2 linked regions of the Enhydrobacter sp. genome follow. The protein of the gene in region 2 binds, or shares a complex with, the protein of the main gene of each other region. Links are inferred from orthologs where the notes say so. Each region holds a gene or a part of one and is shown on either strand. Other genes may lie near its edges.

Evidence for each region.
Region 1: the proteins of mfd (region 2) and uvrA are in contact, whole or in part, in a crystal structure (PDB 4DFC), measured with the Escherichia coli proteins. The link is inferred for Enhydrobacter sp. from one-to-one orthologs.

The regions. Positions count from the first base shown.
Region 1 is NZ_CP126889.1:3,966,011-3,971,137, reverse strand. The notes cover bases 1-3,403. They hold uvrA (excinuclease ABC subunit UvrA), read left to right. Parts: upstream 1-302; coding sequence 303-3,203; downstream 3,204-3,403. Other genes in these bases: OJF58_RS19820 (bifunctional aminoglycoside phosphotransferase/ATP-binding protein), read right to left, coding at 3,211-3,403; OJF58_RS19830 (MFS transporter), read left to right, coding at 1-215. Outside these bases: more of OJF58_RS19820, read right to left, coding at 3,404-4,707; OJF58_RS19815 (cation diffusion facilitator family transporter), read right to left, coding at 4,707-5,127. UniProt on the Escherichia coli protein: The UvrABC repair system catalyzes the recognition and processing of DNA lesions. UvrA is an ATPase and a DNA-binding protein. A damage recognition complex composed of 2 UvrA and 2 UvrB subunits scans DNA for abnormalities.
Region 2 is NZ_CP126889.1:4,786,602-4,794,959, forward strand. What follows is about bases 3,296-7,369. They hold mfd (transcription-repair coupling factor), read left to right. Parts: upstream 3,296-3,674; coding sequence 3,675-7,169; downstream 7,170-7,369. Other genes in these bases: recG (ATP-dependent DNA helicase RecG), read right to left, coding at 3,296-3,319; OJF58_RS23880 (succinate dehydrogenase assembly factor 2), read left to right, coding at 3,405-3,674; OJF58_RS23890 (TetR family transcriptional regulator), read right to left, coding at 7,057-7,369. In the rest of the region: OJF58_RS23870 (DUF4139 domain-containing protein), read left to right, coding at 1-1,241; more of recG, read right to left, coding at 1,238-3,295; more of OJF58_RS23890, read right to left, coding at 7,370-7,704; OJF58_RS23895 (MFS transporter), read left to right, coding at 8,004-8,358. UniProt on the Escherichia coli protein: Couples transcription and DNA repair by recognizing RNA polymerase (RNAP) stalled at DNA lesions. Mediates ATP-dependent release of RNAP and its truncated transcript from the DNA, and recruitment of nucleotide excision repair machinery to the damaged site.

The DNA of each region.
Region 1 (5,127 bases), 820 kb from region 2 along the record:
TCTCGACGCTGACCGGCATCGCCTTCCTGAGCCACCAGGCCGGCTCCTTCCTCGGCGCCTGGGGCGGCGGCTATCTCTTTGATCTCATGGGCTCCTACGACCTCGCCTGGAAGATCGGCGTGCTGATCGGCCTGGTTGCCGGCACCCTGCAGCTCCTGATGAACGACCGGCCGACCGCGCGAGTGGCGGCCGAAGCGGAGGCGGCAGCCGCCTGACATTTCCTGACACGGATCGGGGTGGCGGATTCGGCTGTGGATAGCCATATGCGCTGATCCCGCGCATCGCCTATTCTTGCTCCAGAGATGGCCAAGTCACGCTTACCCGCCGCCGAGCCGCACCGGTACATTTCGATCCGGGGCGCTCGCGAACACAATCTGAAGAACGTCGACCTCGACCTGCCGCGCGACAGGCTGGTCGTGATCACCGGCCTCTCCGGTTCGGGCAAGTCTTCCCTCGCCTTCGATACGATCTACGCCGAAGGCCAGCGGCGCTATGTCGAAAGCCTGTCGGCCTATGCCCGCCAGTTCCTGGAGCTGATGCAGAAGCCCGACGTCGATTCGATCGAGGGCCTCTCGCCGGCCATCTCGATCGAGCAGAAGACGACGTCGCGCAATCCCCGTTCGACCGTTGGCACCGTCACTGAGATCTACGACTACCTGCGCCTGCTGTTCGCCCGCGTGGGCGTGCCCTATTCGCCTGCTACAGGCCTGCCGATCGAGAGCCAGACCGTGTCCCAGATGGTCGATCGGGTGAAGGCGATGCCCGAAGGCACGCGGCTTTACCTGATGGCGCCCATCGTGCGCGGTCGCAAGGGCGAGTACCGCAAGGACCTGCAGGAATTGCAGAAGAAGGGATTCCAGCGCGTCAAGATCGACGGCAGCCTCCACGAGATCGCCGCGGCGCCGGCGCTCGACAAGAAATACAAGCACGATATCGACGTGGTCGTGGACCGGCTGGTGGTGAAGCCCGATCTCGGCAATCGGCTGGCCGACTCGATCGAGACGGCGCTCGACCTCGCCGAAGGGCTTGCGGTGGCCGAGAACGCCGACACCGGCGAGCGGACGATCTTCTCCTCGCGCTTTGCCTGCCCCGTCTCGGGCTTCACGATCGAGGAGATCGAGCCCCGGCTCTTCTCCTTCAACGCGCCGCAAGGCGCGTGCCCGGCCTGCGACGGTCTCGGCGTGAAGATGTTCTTCGATCCGGAGATGGTGGTGCCGGACGATCGCCTGTCGCTGGCCGAGGGCGCGGTCGCGCCGTGGGCCGATTCGTCGGGGCAGTACTACCAGCAGACGCTCGAGAGCATCGCCAAGCACTACAAGGTCAAGATGTCGACGCCCTGGCGCGATCTGCCCAAGAAGGTACGCGACGTCATCCTGCACGGCAGCGCCGGCGAGGCGATCGCCATGCGCTACGACGACGGCATCCGCCAGTACCAGACGACCAAGCCGTTCGAGGGCGTGATCCCCAACCTCGATCGGCGCTGGAAGGAGACCGATTCCTCCTGGGTGCGCGAGGACCTCGAGCGCTTCCAGCACGAGGCGAAGTGCGAGGCATGCGGCGGGGCGCGTCTCAAGCCCGAGGCGCTGGCCGTGAAGATCGGCGGGCTGAACGTGAGCCAGGTCACCGAATTTTCGATCGGCGAGGCGGTGAAGTGGTTCCAGGAGCTCGACCCCAAGCTCACGGCCAAGCAACGCGAAATTGCCGCCCGCATCCTGAAGGAGATCAACGAGCGGCTGGGCTTCCTCGACAATGTCGGCCTTTCCTATCTCACGTTGAACCGCACCTCGGGCACCTTGTCCGGCGGCGAGAGCCAGCGCATCCGCCTTGCCTCGCAGATCGGCTCCGGCCTCACCGGTGTGCTCTACGTGCTCGACGAGCCGTCGATCGGCCTGCATCAGCGCGACAACGACCGGCTCCTGAAGACGCTGACGCGTCTGCGCGATCTCGGCAACACGGTGCTGGTCGTGGAGCACGACGAGGATGCGATCCGCGCCGCCGATCACCTCGTGGACATGGGACCCGGTGCCGGCGCGCATGGCGGCAAGGTGATTGCCGAAGGTACACCCGAGGAAGTGATGCAGAACAGCGCCAGCCTGACCGGGCAGTATCTGTCGGGCTTCCGCCAGATCCCCATCCCGCAGGCGCGGCGCGAGCCGACGGCCCGGGCAAGCAAGGGGAAAGGCCGCTGGCTCACCGTGAAAGGCGCGCGCGCCAACAACCTGCAGAACGTCACGGCCTCCATCCCGCTCGGCACCTTCACCTGCGTCACCGGCGTTTCCGGCTCGGGCAAGAGCACGCTGATCGTCGAGACGCTCTACAAGGCGCTCGCCAAGCGTCTAAACGGTGCGCGCGAGCATCCCGGCCAGCATGACGGCCTGGACGGCATCGGCCATCTCGACAAGATCGTCGACATCGACCAGTCGCCGATCGGGCGCACACCCCGCTCCAATCCCGCGACCTACACAGGCGCCTTCTCGCCGATCCGCGACTGGTTCGCGCAACTGCCCGAATCGACCGAGCGCGGCTACAAGCCCGGCCGATTCTCCTTCAACGTCAAGGGCGGCCGTTGCGAGGCCTGCCAGGGCGACGGTGTCATCAAGATCGAGATGCACTTCCTGCCCGACGTCTACGTCCAGTGCGACGTCTGCAAGGGCAAGCGCTACAACCGCGAGACGCTGGAGATCGCCTTCCGCGGCAAGTCGATCGCCGATGTGCTGGAAATGACGGTCGACGAAGGCGTCGAATTCTTCAAGGCCGTCCCGGTGATCCGCGACAAGCTCCTGACCCTGCAGCAGGTCGGGCTCGGCTACATCCATATCGGCCAGCAAGCGACGACGCTTTCCGGCGGCGAGGCCCAGCGCGTCAAGCTCGCCAAGGAGCTGTCGCGCCGTGCCACGGGACGCACGCTCTACATCCTCGACGAGCCGACCACGGGCCTCCATTTCGAGGACGTGCGCAAGCTCCTCGAGGTGCTGCACCGGCTGGTCGAGGGCGGCAACACCGTTCTCGTGATCGAGCACAATCTCGAGGTCATCAAAACCGCAGACTGGATCCTCGACATGGGACCCGACGGCGGCGCGGGCGGCGGGCGTATCATCGCCGAGGGCCCGCCGGAGGAAATCGTCAAGGTTGCCGAGAGCTACACCGGCCGTTACCTCGCCCGCCTCCTTCCGCGCAGCGCTGCGGCGAAGAAACGGGCATGAACCTTCCTTAACGCCGCTTCCACCTGATCTCGCCCAGCTCGTAGCCGAATTGGCGCTCCACCACCGCGGGCGTCGCGTCCGAGGCGTCTGCCTTGCGCGCGGCAACGCGTGCCTGCGCGATGTCCTTGGGCACATCCAGCCACATCCCCTCGAACGGCACGCCCGCCGTCGCCGCCACCGCCTCCGCCGCCTGTCGCTCCTCCGGCCGGGCGAACACCGCGTCGAGCACGACACTATGGCCGGCGCGCAGGAGGCGCTCGGCGCGCGCCATCATTGCGCCGTAGACCGCGGCCGAGGCCTCGGGCGTATAGCTGCCGGCCGGCATGCGCTCCTCGAGCGCGATGCCGGCGAGCCGCTTGCGCTCGACGTCGCTGCGCACGGCAACGGCGCCCGGCGCGCGGCCGATCTCAGGCGCAAGCTGCAGGGCTTTCGTCGTCTTGCCGCTGCCGGACAGGCCGCCGATCGCCAGCAGCCGCGGCGGCGCCGGCTGCAGGAAAGCGAGGGCCGCGCGCTGGTAGGCGCGGGCCGGCTCATTGTCCGCCCCGCTCACCGCCGTCACCGAGGAATCGACATAGGCCCGGATCGAAGCCCGTCGCGCGAGGAACATCGGCAGCAGCGCCAACGCCTCGTCATGCGGTGCCCCCTCGAGCTCGCCGATGCGCCACAGCCATTCGTTCAGCAGCCGGTTGGCAAGCGCGCGCAGACCGCGATGGCAAAGGTCCATCAGCGCGAAGGCGAGGTCGTACAGCACGTCTATATTGGCGATGCGCTCGGAGAACTCGATCGCGTCGAACGGCACCGGCTTGCCCTCGATCAGCACGATGTTGCGCAGATGCAGGTCGCCGTGGCAGCGCCGGATCGCGCCTTCCTCGACTCGTCGTGCGACGAGATCGACAAAGGGCTCGAGCGACCTTGGCATGGCGTCGGCCAGCGCCTCGCTCATCGCCGGGTCGAGACGCTTGCCCTGCTCGCGCATCTGGCGGATATCCGCCGCAACCGACTGGCGATAGTCGTCGGGACGGCCGAAGCCGTCGCGAATTGGCGGCAAGCCGTCGTGGAAACGGGCAATTCGCGCGCCCAGCGCTCCCATCATCTCGATCGTCAGCGCCCGCTGATCGGCCAGGCGGTCGAACAGCTTGCTGTCGTCGAACCGGCGCATCACGACCAGCGAATCGACGGCGTCGGCCACGGACTCCCCCACTTCGCCGAGCGCAAGTCGATCCGGGCCGGCCCGCCGCACCGGCGCCACTCCAAGATAGACCTCGGGCGCCAGTCTCCGGTTGATGTCGATCTCGGCCTGGCACATCGCCCAGCGTCGATCGGCGGTGGAGAAATCCATATAGGGAAACTTCACCGCGCGCTTGAGCTTGTAGGCACGCTCATCGGTCAGGAAGACCACGGCACCGTGCGTGTCGATGCGCGTCGCGGGCGCCAGACGCCGCTCGAGGAAACCGATTACCTCGGACTGATCCTCCACGACGAACGAGGGGCGCTCCGCTGCCATCAGTCCGGCGCCAGACGAGGTTCGTCGTCGTTCCACGGATCGATGTGCAGGATCACCTCGGCTTGCGGATAGGCCTCGCGGATCGCCGCCTCGATCGAATCGCCGATCACATGCGCGCGGCCGAGCGACATGGTGGGATGCAAGACGACGTGGAGTTGGATGAACTGGGTCAGGCCGGAAGAGCGGGTGCGCAGGTCGTGCACACTGCGCACGCCCGGATGGCGATGCACGATATCGAGGATGCGTGCGCGATCCTGTTCCGGCAGCTCGCGGTCCATCAGGACATCGATCGAGGTCCGCCCGATGGTCCAGGCGCCGGTCACGAGATAGACGGCGACGCCCAGCGCCACCGCGAGATCGATCAGAGGCTGATCGAGACGGCTCGCGGCCAGGATGCCTGCGCCCACGGCGATGTTCGTG
Region 2 (8,358 bases):
AGCTGACGCTTGTTTCCGGCCGGCCGGTGGCCTTCCACCAGGCGCTCTACGACGCCTACTACGCCCACCGCCCCGAGCTGCCGATCGAAGTCGCCGGGCGGTTGATGCCGACCGTGGATCGCGGTGCAGTGGCGATGGCCGCGCCGCCCCCGCCGCCCGCGCCGTCTCCGGCTGCTCCCGCGCAACGCTACGGCGAGCAGGCGCCGAAGGCGGCGATCGCCCTGCCGAAGCTTGCCGCCGCCGCCGAGCAGCTCGAAGCGCAGGAGGCGGTGACGCAGGTGACGTTCAAGTTCCCCCGGCCCGTCAGTGTCGAGAACGGCCGCACGCTCTCCGTTCCGTTCCTCGATCGCGAAGTGGCCGGCCAGCGCATCGCGCTCTACCAGCCTGAAACCGCGGCGCGCAATCCGCTCGCGGCCGTGCGCCTCACCAACGACGGCGAGACCGGCCTGCCGCCCGGCATCGTCACCATCTACCAGCGCGGCAAGGGCAGCGACCTCACGTACGCCGGCGATGCCGAGCTTGCCGGCCTGCCGGTCGGAGAGACCCGCCTGCTGCCCTTTGCGCTCGACGACAAGATCACGATCGAGCAGGACGCGGCGCGAACCGAGCAGATCGCAAACGGTACCATCGCCGACGGTGTCCTGCGCTATGGCCGGCGGCAGCGCCAGACGGTCACCTACCGCATTCGCGGACCGTCGCGCGCCACCCGCGACCTGATCGTGACCCAGACGCGCCTGCCGGGCTGGACGCTGGTCAAGCCCGATCCCAAGGGCGTCGAGATCAGTGAGGGCAAGTACCGCCTGCTGTTCAAGCTGGCAGGCGGTGAGCAGACGCAGGTGTTCGACGTGGTCCAGGAGCAGACCCAGCAGCAGGTGCTGCGCCTGATCGACGGACCGGTCGACCAGATCAAGGTCCTCGCCTCGGCACAGGAATTCGACGGCAAGACGCGCGAGGCGCTGGCCAAGGTCGTGCAGCTTCAGCAGGCCGTCGCCGACGCCCGGCGCCAGCTCAAGGAGGTCGAGAGCCAGCACCAGAAGATCGTGCAGGAGCAGGCCCGCGTGCGCGAGAACCTCGCGAGCGTGCCGGCCAACAGCGACCTGCAGCGCCGCTACCTCGGCATGCTCGACCAGCAGGAGGACGATCTTCAGGGCATCGCCAAGAAGCACGAGGACGCGCAAAAGGCGTTCGATGCCGCCCACGACGCTCTTCGCAGCTACGTCTCCAAGCTCGGACAGGGCTAACCGGCACGTAGCGTGCGCACGGCGTCGTCGCGGCGGAAGAGATAGAGCAGGGCGCGCAGCGCCTCGCCGCGCGGCGACCGAAGATCGGGATCGCGCTCGATCGTCAGTCGGGCATCGTCGCGGGCGGCCTCGAGCAGGTCGGCGTGAGCGGAAAGGTCGGCAAGCCGCATATCCGGCAGGCCGCTCTGTCGCGTGCCCAACAGCTCGCCCGCGCCGCGCAGCCGCAAATCCTCCTCGGCGATGCGGAACCCGTCCTCCGTTTCGCGCATGATGCCAAGGCGGGCTCTTGCGGTCTCGCCGAGTGGCTGCGCATAGAGCAGAAGGCAGGTCGACCTGGCGGCGCCGCGGCCGACTCTTCCACGCAACTGATGGAGCTGAGCAAGGCCGAAGCGCTCGGCATGTTCGATCACCATCACTGTCGCCGCCGGCACGTCGACGCCGACCTCGATCACCGTGGTCGCCACCAAGATGGAAAGCCGGCCGTCGGCGAAGGCCGCCATCGCAGCTTCGCGCTCGGCCCCCTTCATCCGCCCATGGACCAGCCCGACCTTGCCGGGAAAGCGCTCACCGAGCAGGCGGTGGCGTTCCTGGGCGTTGGCAAGGTCGACTTCCTCCGACTCCTCGACCAGGGGGCAGACCCAGTATATGCGCGCTCCCGTAGCGATCGTGCGGCCGACGGCATCGACCACCTCGCCGATGCGCTCCAACGGAATGGTGCGGGTATCGATGGGCTGACGACCGGCCGGCTTCTCGGTGAGCTTGGAGACGTCGAGATCGCCATAGGCGGCCAGCATCAGCGTGCGCGGGATCGGTGTTGCCGTCATCACCAGCAGATCGACAGCATGGCTCTTGGACGAGAGCGCCATGCGCTGATGGACGCCAAAGCGATGCTGCTCGTCCACGACGGCAAGGGCCAGGTCCGCGAACTCGACATCCTCCTGCACCAGCGCGTGCGTGCCAACGACGAGCCGGATCGAACCCGACGCCAACCCCTCGAGCGTCGCCTTCTTCTGGCGCTGGCCGTCCCTGCCGGTGAGCAGCGCGAGCGTCACGCCGGCCGCTTCCGCGAGCGGTGCGATGGTGACGTAGTGCTGGCGGGCGAGCAGCTCGGTCGGGGCCATCAATGCGGCCTGCGCGCCTGCTTCCGCCGCAATCAGCATGGCGAGGAAGGCAACCAGGGTCTTGCCGCTGCCGACATCGCCCTGCAGCAGCCGGACCATGCGCTCGGGCCGGGCGAGATCGACGGCGATCTCGTCGATCGCCGCCCTCTGGCTCGCGGTGAGCTCGAAGGGCAGGGAGGCCAGCGCCCGATCGCGCAGATGGCCATCGCCCTTCGTCGAACGCCCTGCCACGGTGCGGTTGTGATGGCGTATGAGAGCGATCGCGAGCTGGCTCGCCAGCAGTTCGTCGAAAGCCAGTCGCGCCCGGGCCGGATGCTGGGGCAGCAGATCGGCTTCCGCGGCCGGCGAGTGCACCTGTTCGAGAGCCGACTTCCAGCCCGGCCAATGCTGACGGGCGAGGTAAGCCGGATCCGTCCATTCGGGCAGGCCCGGCGCACGCTCCACGGCTCCGGCGATCGCCTTCTGCAAAGGCTTCTGGGTAAGGCCGGCCGTCAGGCCGTACACCGGCTCGACGCGCAAGATGGAGTCGCGCTGATCCAGAGGAACGACATGGTCGGGGTGCGTCATCTGCAGCTCGCCCTGGTAGATCTCCACCTTGCCGCTCACCACGCGCACCTCGCCCGGCGGCAACAGCCGCTTCAGGTAATCCTCGCGGCCATTGAAGAAGGCGAGGCAAAGATCACCGCTGTCATCCGAGCACCAGACCCGGTAGGGCTGGCGCGAATTGCGGGGCACGAGATGCTGGCCGACCTTGACCGTGATCGTGGCGACCTCGCCGGCCCTGGCCTCGGCGATCCGGGGGGCCTTGCGCCGGTCGACGACGGCGAAGGGCAGGTGCCACAGCAGGTCCACCACCAGCGGCCCGGCGAGTCTTTCCACGAGCTTGCCCAGGCGCGGCCCGATGCCAGGCAGGGACGTCACTTGGGCGAAGAGGGGGGTGAGGCTCTGCGGACGCATGAGAGGTCTGGTTTCGGGCCGCGTGACTTCGCCATCCCCGCCGCCTATATGCTACGCCCTTTTTCGGCCGAACCCTGGGGAAAAGATGGGCGAAGCTCTCGAACTGGAGACGCGGCGCAAGCGTTTGCTCTATCGCAGTGTCTATCGCGGCAACAAGGAGAACGACATTCTCCTTGGCCAGTTCGCACGCGCCCACATCGCCGAATTCGGCGCCGTCGAGCTCGACCAGTACGAGCGGCTGCTCGAGGTCGGCGACAACGAGATCTTCGACTGGGTCGCCGGCAGGGTGCCCGTGCCGCCGGAGGCCGACACGCCGGTGCTGCGCCGGTTCCTGGCGTTCCGTGTGAGGTTCTGAGTGTCGTCGCTTGCCGAACGTTTGGCCGTGCTGCATCGCAAGGCCGGCCGCTGGACCATCGCCGGCCTGCCCGAGGGCGCCGACGCGCTGGTGCTGAGCGAGATCGTGCGCACCACCGGCGGCCAGGACATTCTGCACGTGGCGCGCGACGGCCAGCGGCTCGAACGCCTGCAGGACGGGCTGCGCTTCTTCGCACCCGGGCGCGAGGTGCTGGTTTTCCCGGCCTGGGACTGCCTGCCCTATGACAGACTGTCGCCTCATCCGGATATCGTCGCCGAGCGGCTGGAGACACTGGCGCGGCTTGCGGCGCCGCGCAAACCGGGAGCGCCGGCCCGGGTGATCCTGGCCTCTGCCGGCGCGGTCCTGCAGCGGGTGCCGCCGCATAACCTCTATGCCGAGGCGGCGACGGTGCTGCGCAAGGGACAGACCGTCGAGGTGGCCTCGCTCACGAAGTTCCTGGGCGAAAACGGCTACGGCCGGGCCGATACGGTCATGGAGCCTGGCGAGTTCGCAGTCCGCGGCGGGCTGGTCGATCTTTTCCCGCCTGGCACGCCCGAGCCGCTGCGCCTCGACCTGTTCGGCGACACGCTCGAAGCGATCCGTTCCTTCGATCCGATGAGCCAGCGCTCGACGGGCGAGCGCGATCTGGTCGTGCTTCTGCCCGTGAGCGAAGTGCTGCTCACGCGCGACAGCATCGCGCGGTTCCGCAGCGGCTATCGCGAGCTGTTCGGCAATGTCGCCGGCGAGGATGTGCTCTACGAGGCCGTGTCCGCCGGCCAGCGCCATGTCGGCATGGAGCACTGGCTGCCTCTGTTTCACGAACGGATGGAGACGATCCTCGATTACTGCCCCGGAGCGATCATCACGAACGATCATCAGCTCAGGGAGGCGCTCGAGGCGCGGCACGAGCTGATCGTCGACTACTACGAGGCGCGCCAGAAGACCGGCGCCAAGGGCGGCATGAGCGGCGGCGCGGACTACAAGCCGATGCCGCCGGAGCGACTCTATCTCAAGCCATCGCAGTGGGAAGCCCTGCTGGAGAACCACAGCGTCGTCCAGTTCACGAGCTTCGATGCGCCGCCCGAGGCCGCCGATGCCATCGATCTGGGCGGGCGGCGCCACGACGGCTTCGCCAAGGCCCGCACCACCCAAGGCGTCAACCTGTTCGACGAGGTTGCCGAGCACATCAAGGCGGCCAACGAGTCGGGGCGGCGTGTTCTGATCGCCAGCTACACTGAAGGGTCGGCGGCGCGCCTGCAGCATCTCCTGCAGGAACATGGCGCGACGACGCCCGTTCCGGTGAACGACTATGCGACAGTGCTGGGCCTGCCGCCTGGTGCAGTCGGCGTCGCGGTCTGGCCTCTGGAGCACGGTTTCATCCTCGACGGGCTGGAAGTCGTCGGCGAGGAGGACATCCTGGGCGACCGGCTCTCCCGGCCGGCCAGGAAGCGCCGCCCCTCGGAGCGGTTCATCGCCGAGGCCTCCGCGCTCAGCGACGGTGATCTCGTCGTGCATCGCGAGCACGGCGTCGGGCGCTACGAAGGGCTGGTCACGCTCGAGATCCAGAATGCGCGCCACGACTGCCTGCGGCTCACCTACGAGGGTGGCGACAAGCTCTTCGTGCCGGTCGAGAACATCGACGTGCTGAGCCGCTACGGAAATGCGGAGGAGGGCGCCCAGCTCGATCGGCTGGGCGGCGTCGCCTGGCAGTCACGCAAGGCCAGGCTCAAGCAGCGCATCGCCGACATGGCCGACCGGCTGATCCGGATCGCCGCCGAGCGCGCCGTCCAGCGCGGCGAGACGATGAGCCCGCCGGAAGGACTCTACGACGAGTTCTGCGCCCGCTTCCCCTACGCCGAGACCGACGACCAGCTGCAGGCGATCGCCGACGTGATCGACGATCTCGGGTCCGGCAAGCCGATGGATCGCCTGGTTTGCGGTGACGTCGGCTTCGGCAAGACCGAAGTGGCGTTGCGCGCCGCTTTCGTGGCGGCGATGTCGGGCAAGCAGGTGGCCGTCATCGGGCCGACGACGCTCTTGGCGCGACAGCATCACCGGACCTTCGTCGAGCGCTTCGAGGGCATGCCGCTCAGGATCGGGCGGCTGTCGCGTCTGGTGAGCGCCAAGGAAGCGAAGGAGACCAAGGCGGGGCTGAAGGAGGGCACGGTCGATATCGTGGTCGGCACGCATGCGCTCCTCGCCAAAAGCATCGAGTTCAAGGATCTCGGCCTGCTCATCGTGGACGAGGAGCAGCATTTCGGCGTCGCCCACAAGGAGCGGCTGAAGGAGCTGCGGGCCGATGTCCATGTGCTGACCCTCACCGCCACGCCCATCCCGCGCACCCTGCAACTGGCTTTGACCGGCGTGCGCGACATGAGCCTGATCGCCACGCCACCGGTGGATCGCCTGGCCGTGCGCACTTTCGTGACGCCGTTCGACCCGGTCACGGTCCGCGAGGCGCTGTTACGCGAGCAGTATCGCGGCGGGCAGAGCTTCTATGTCTGCCCGCGCATCGAGGATCTCGCGGGTGTCGCCGAGCAGTTGCGCGAGCTGGTGCCCGAGATCCGCATGGGCATGGCCCACGGTCGCCTGTCAGCCACCGCGATCGAGAACACGATGCAGGATTTCGTCGACGGCAAGTTCGATGTCCTGTTGTCGACCAACATCGTGGAAAGCGGGCTAGACATCCGCAACGCCAACACGATGATCATCCACCGCGCCGACATGTTCGGCCTGGCGCAGCTCTACCAGCTCCGGGGCCGCATCGGTCGCGGCAAGACCCGGGCCTATGCCTATCTCACCGTGCCGCCGGGCCGGGCGTTGAACGAGGCGGCGTCGAAGCGGCTCGAGGTGATGCAGACGCTCGACACGCTGGGCGCCGGCTTCCAGCTCGCGAGCCACGACCTCGACATCCGGGGCGCCGGCAATCTCCTGGGCGAGGAGCAGTCCGGCCATATCCGCGAGGTCGGCATCGAGCTCTACCAGCAGCTCCTCGAGGAGGCCGTGGCGTCCGCGCGCGGTCGCGCGCAGGAGGCGGCACGGGCCGAATGGTCGCCGCAGCTCAATCTCGGCATTCCCGTCCTGATTCCCGAAGAGTACGTCGCCGACCTTTCCGTCCGCATGGGGCTCTACCGGCGGCTCGGCAGCCTGACCAGCCAGGACGACATCGATGCCTTTGCCGCCGAGCTGGTGGACCGCTTCGGCAAGATGCCGCCCGAGGCCGAGTTCCTGCTGAAGACCGTGTCGCTGAAGCTCCTGTGTCGCGCCGCCTCGGTCGAGAAGATCGATGCGGGCGAGAAGGCCGTCGTCTTCAGCTTCCACGACAACAGGTTCCCCAAGCCCGACCGCCTGATCGGCTGGATCCAGAAGAACGCGCCTCTGGTCAAGGCGAGGCCCGACCAGCGCGTGATCGTGCAGCGCGTCTGGCCGGACGAGCGCCAGCGGCTTTCCGGCGTGACCGGGATCGTTTCCGCGATGGCGAAGCTCGCGGCTTGAGAAGCGGGAGCGCCGCCCGCCTGGCGCAGCGCAGCAACCAATCCCTGAGCCGCGTGTCGCCGCAGGCGCGGGCCAGGGCGAGCGCTCCGACGGCCAGGATGGCCACGGTGGTCGCATCGGCATCGAGCCGGCGTCCTCGCCGGCCGCGGGCCAGCTCTCCGATCAGGGCGTAGAGGATGTTGGCATAGGCCAGACGCGCCGCCATCGGCGCGCGAGCGACGTCGCCCGGGAGCGACGCCAGCGTGCATGCCTGGGCATTGGCCGCAAGCGCCGCCTTGTCGAGGTAGAGGGCGAGGGCCGTCTCCGCATCCGAGGCGCGCACCGCGGCCAGCAGGCCGTGCCCGGCGAGGATCACTTCGGCAAAAAGATCGCCCTTCGACCTGAAGTGGGCATAGAAGGCGCCGCGCGTGAGGCCGGCCGCCAGCATGATGTCGTCGATGTTGGTGCCGGCATAGCCGCGCAACCGGAACAGGCGGGCGGCATGCTCGAAGATCTCGGCCCTGGTGCGGGCCTTGCGTGCGGCGCTGACGGGCACCTTACCTTCAGGATATGCCGATCAACATATCATATTCTCATTAACATAGGACCTGGTGTTCGTCACTCCAGGCAACCGTTCCCGGTGCTCCAAACGTGGCGAACGATCCTTGATCTATCGCAAGGTCCACCGCTTCGTTCAGGACGACATGGCTTCCGAGGCTGGCCTGTCGCCGTATGCACCGTTGTCGAGGGCGGAGACGGTATGTGCGGAAATGCGTATGGACGTGCTTTCGGGTCCATGTAAGCTCCTGGCAGGATTTCATGGTCTCACCTGGGCGATTTACGGGGGAGAACAGCGTGTCTGGCCGGCGTAACATCATCGTGCTGATCGTCACCACCTGGGCGTTCACCATATGCTTCGCGGTGTGGATGATGTTCGGGGTAATCGGCATTCCTCTGCGCCGCGAGCTGCAGCTCGATTCGACGCAGTTCGGGCTACTGACAGCCACGCCGATCCTCACCGGCTCTCTTTTCCGATTGCCGCTCGGCCTCTGGACCGATCGCGTCGGCGGCCGCATCCTCATGACGTTGCTGCTGGTGCTGTGTGCGGTCCCGCTCTGGTTCGCGGCCGACGCGACGGCCTTCTGGCAGTTTCTCCTGCTCGGCCTGGCGCTGGGGCTGGTCGGCGCGTCCTTCTCGGTCGGCACGCCCT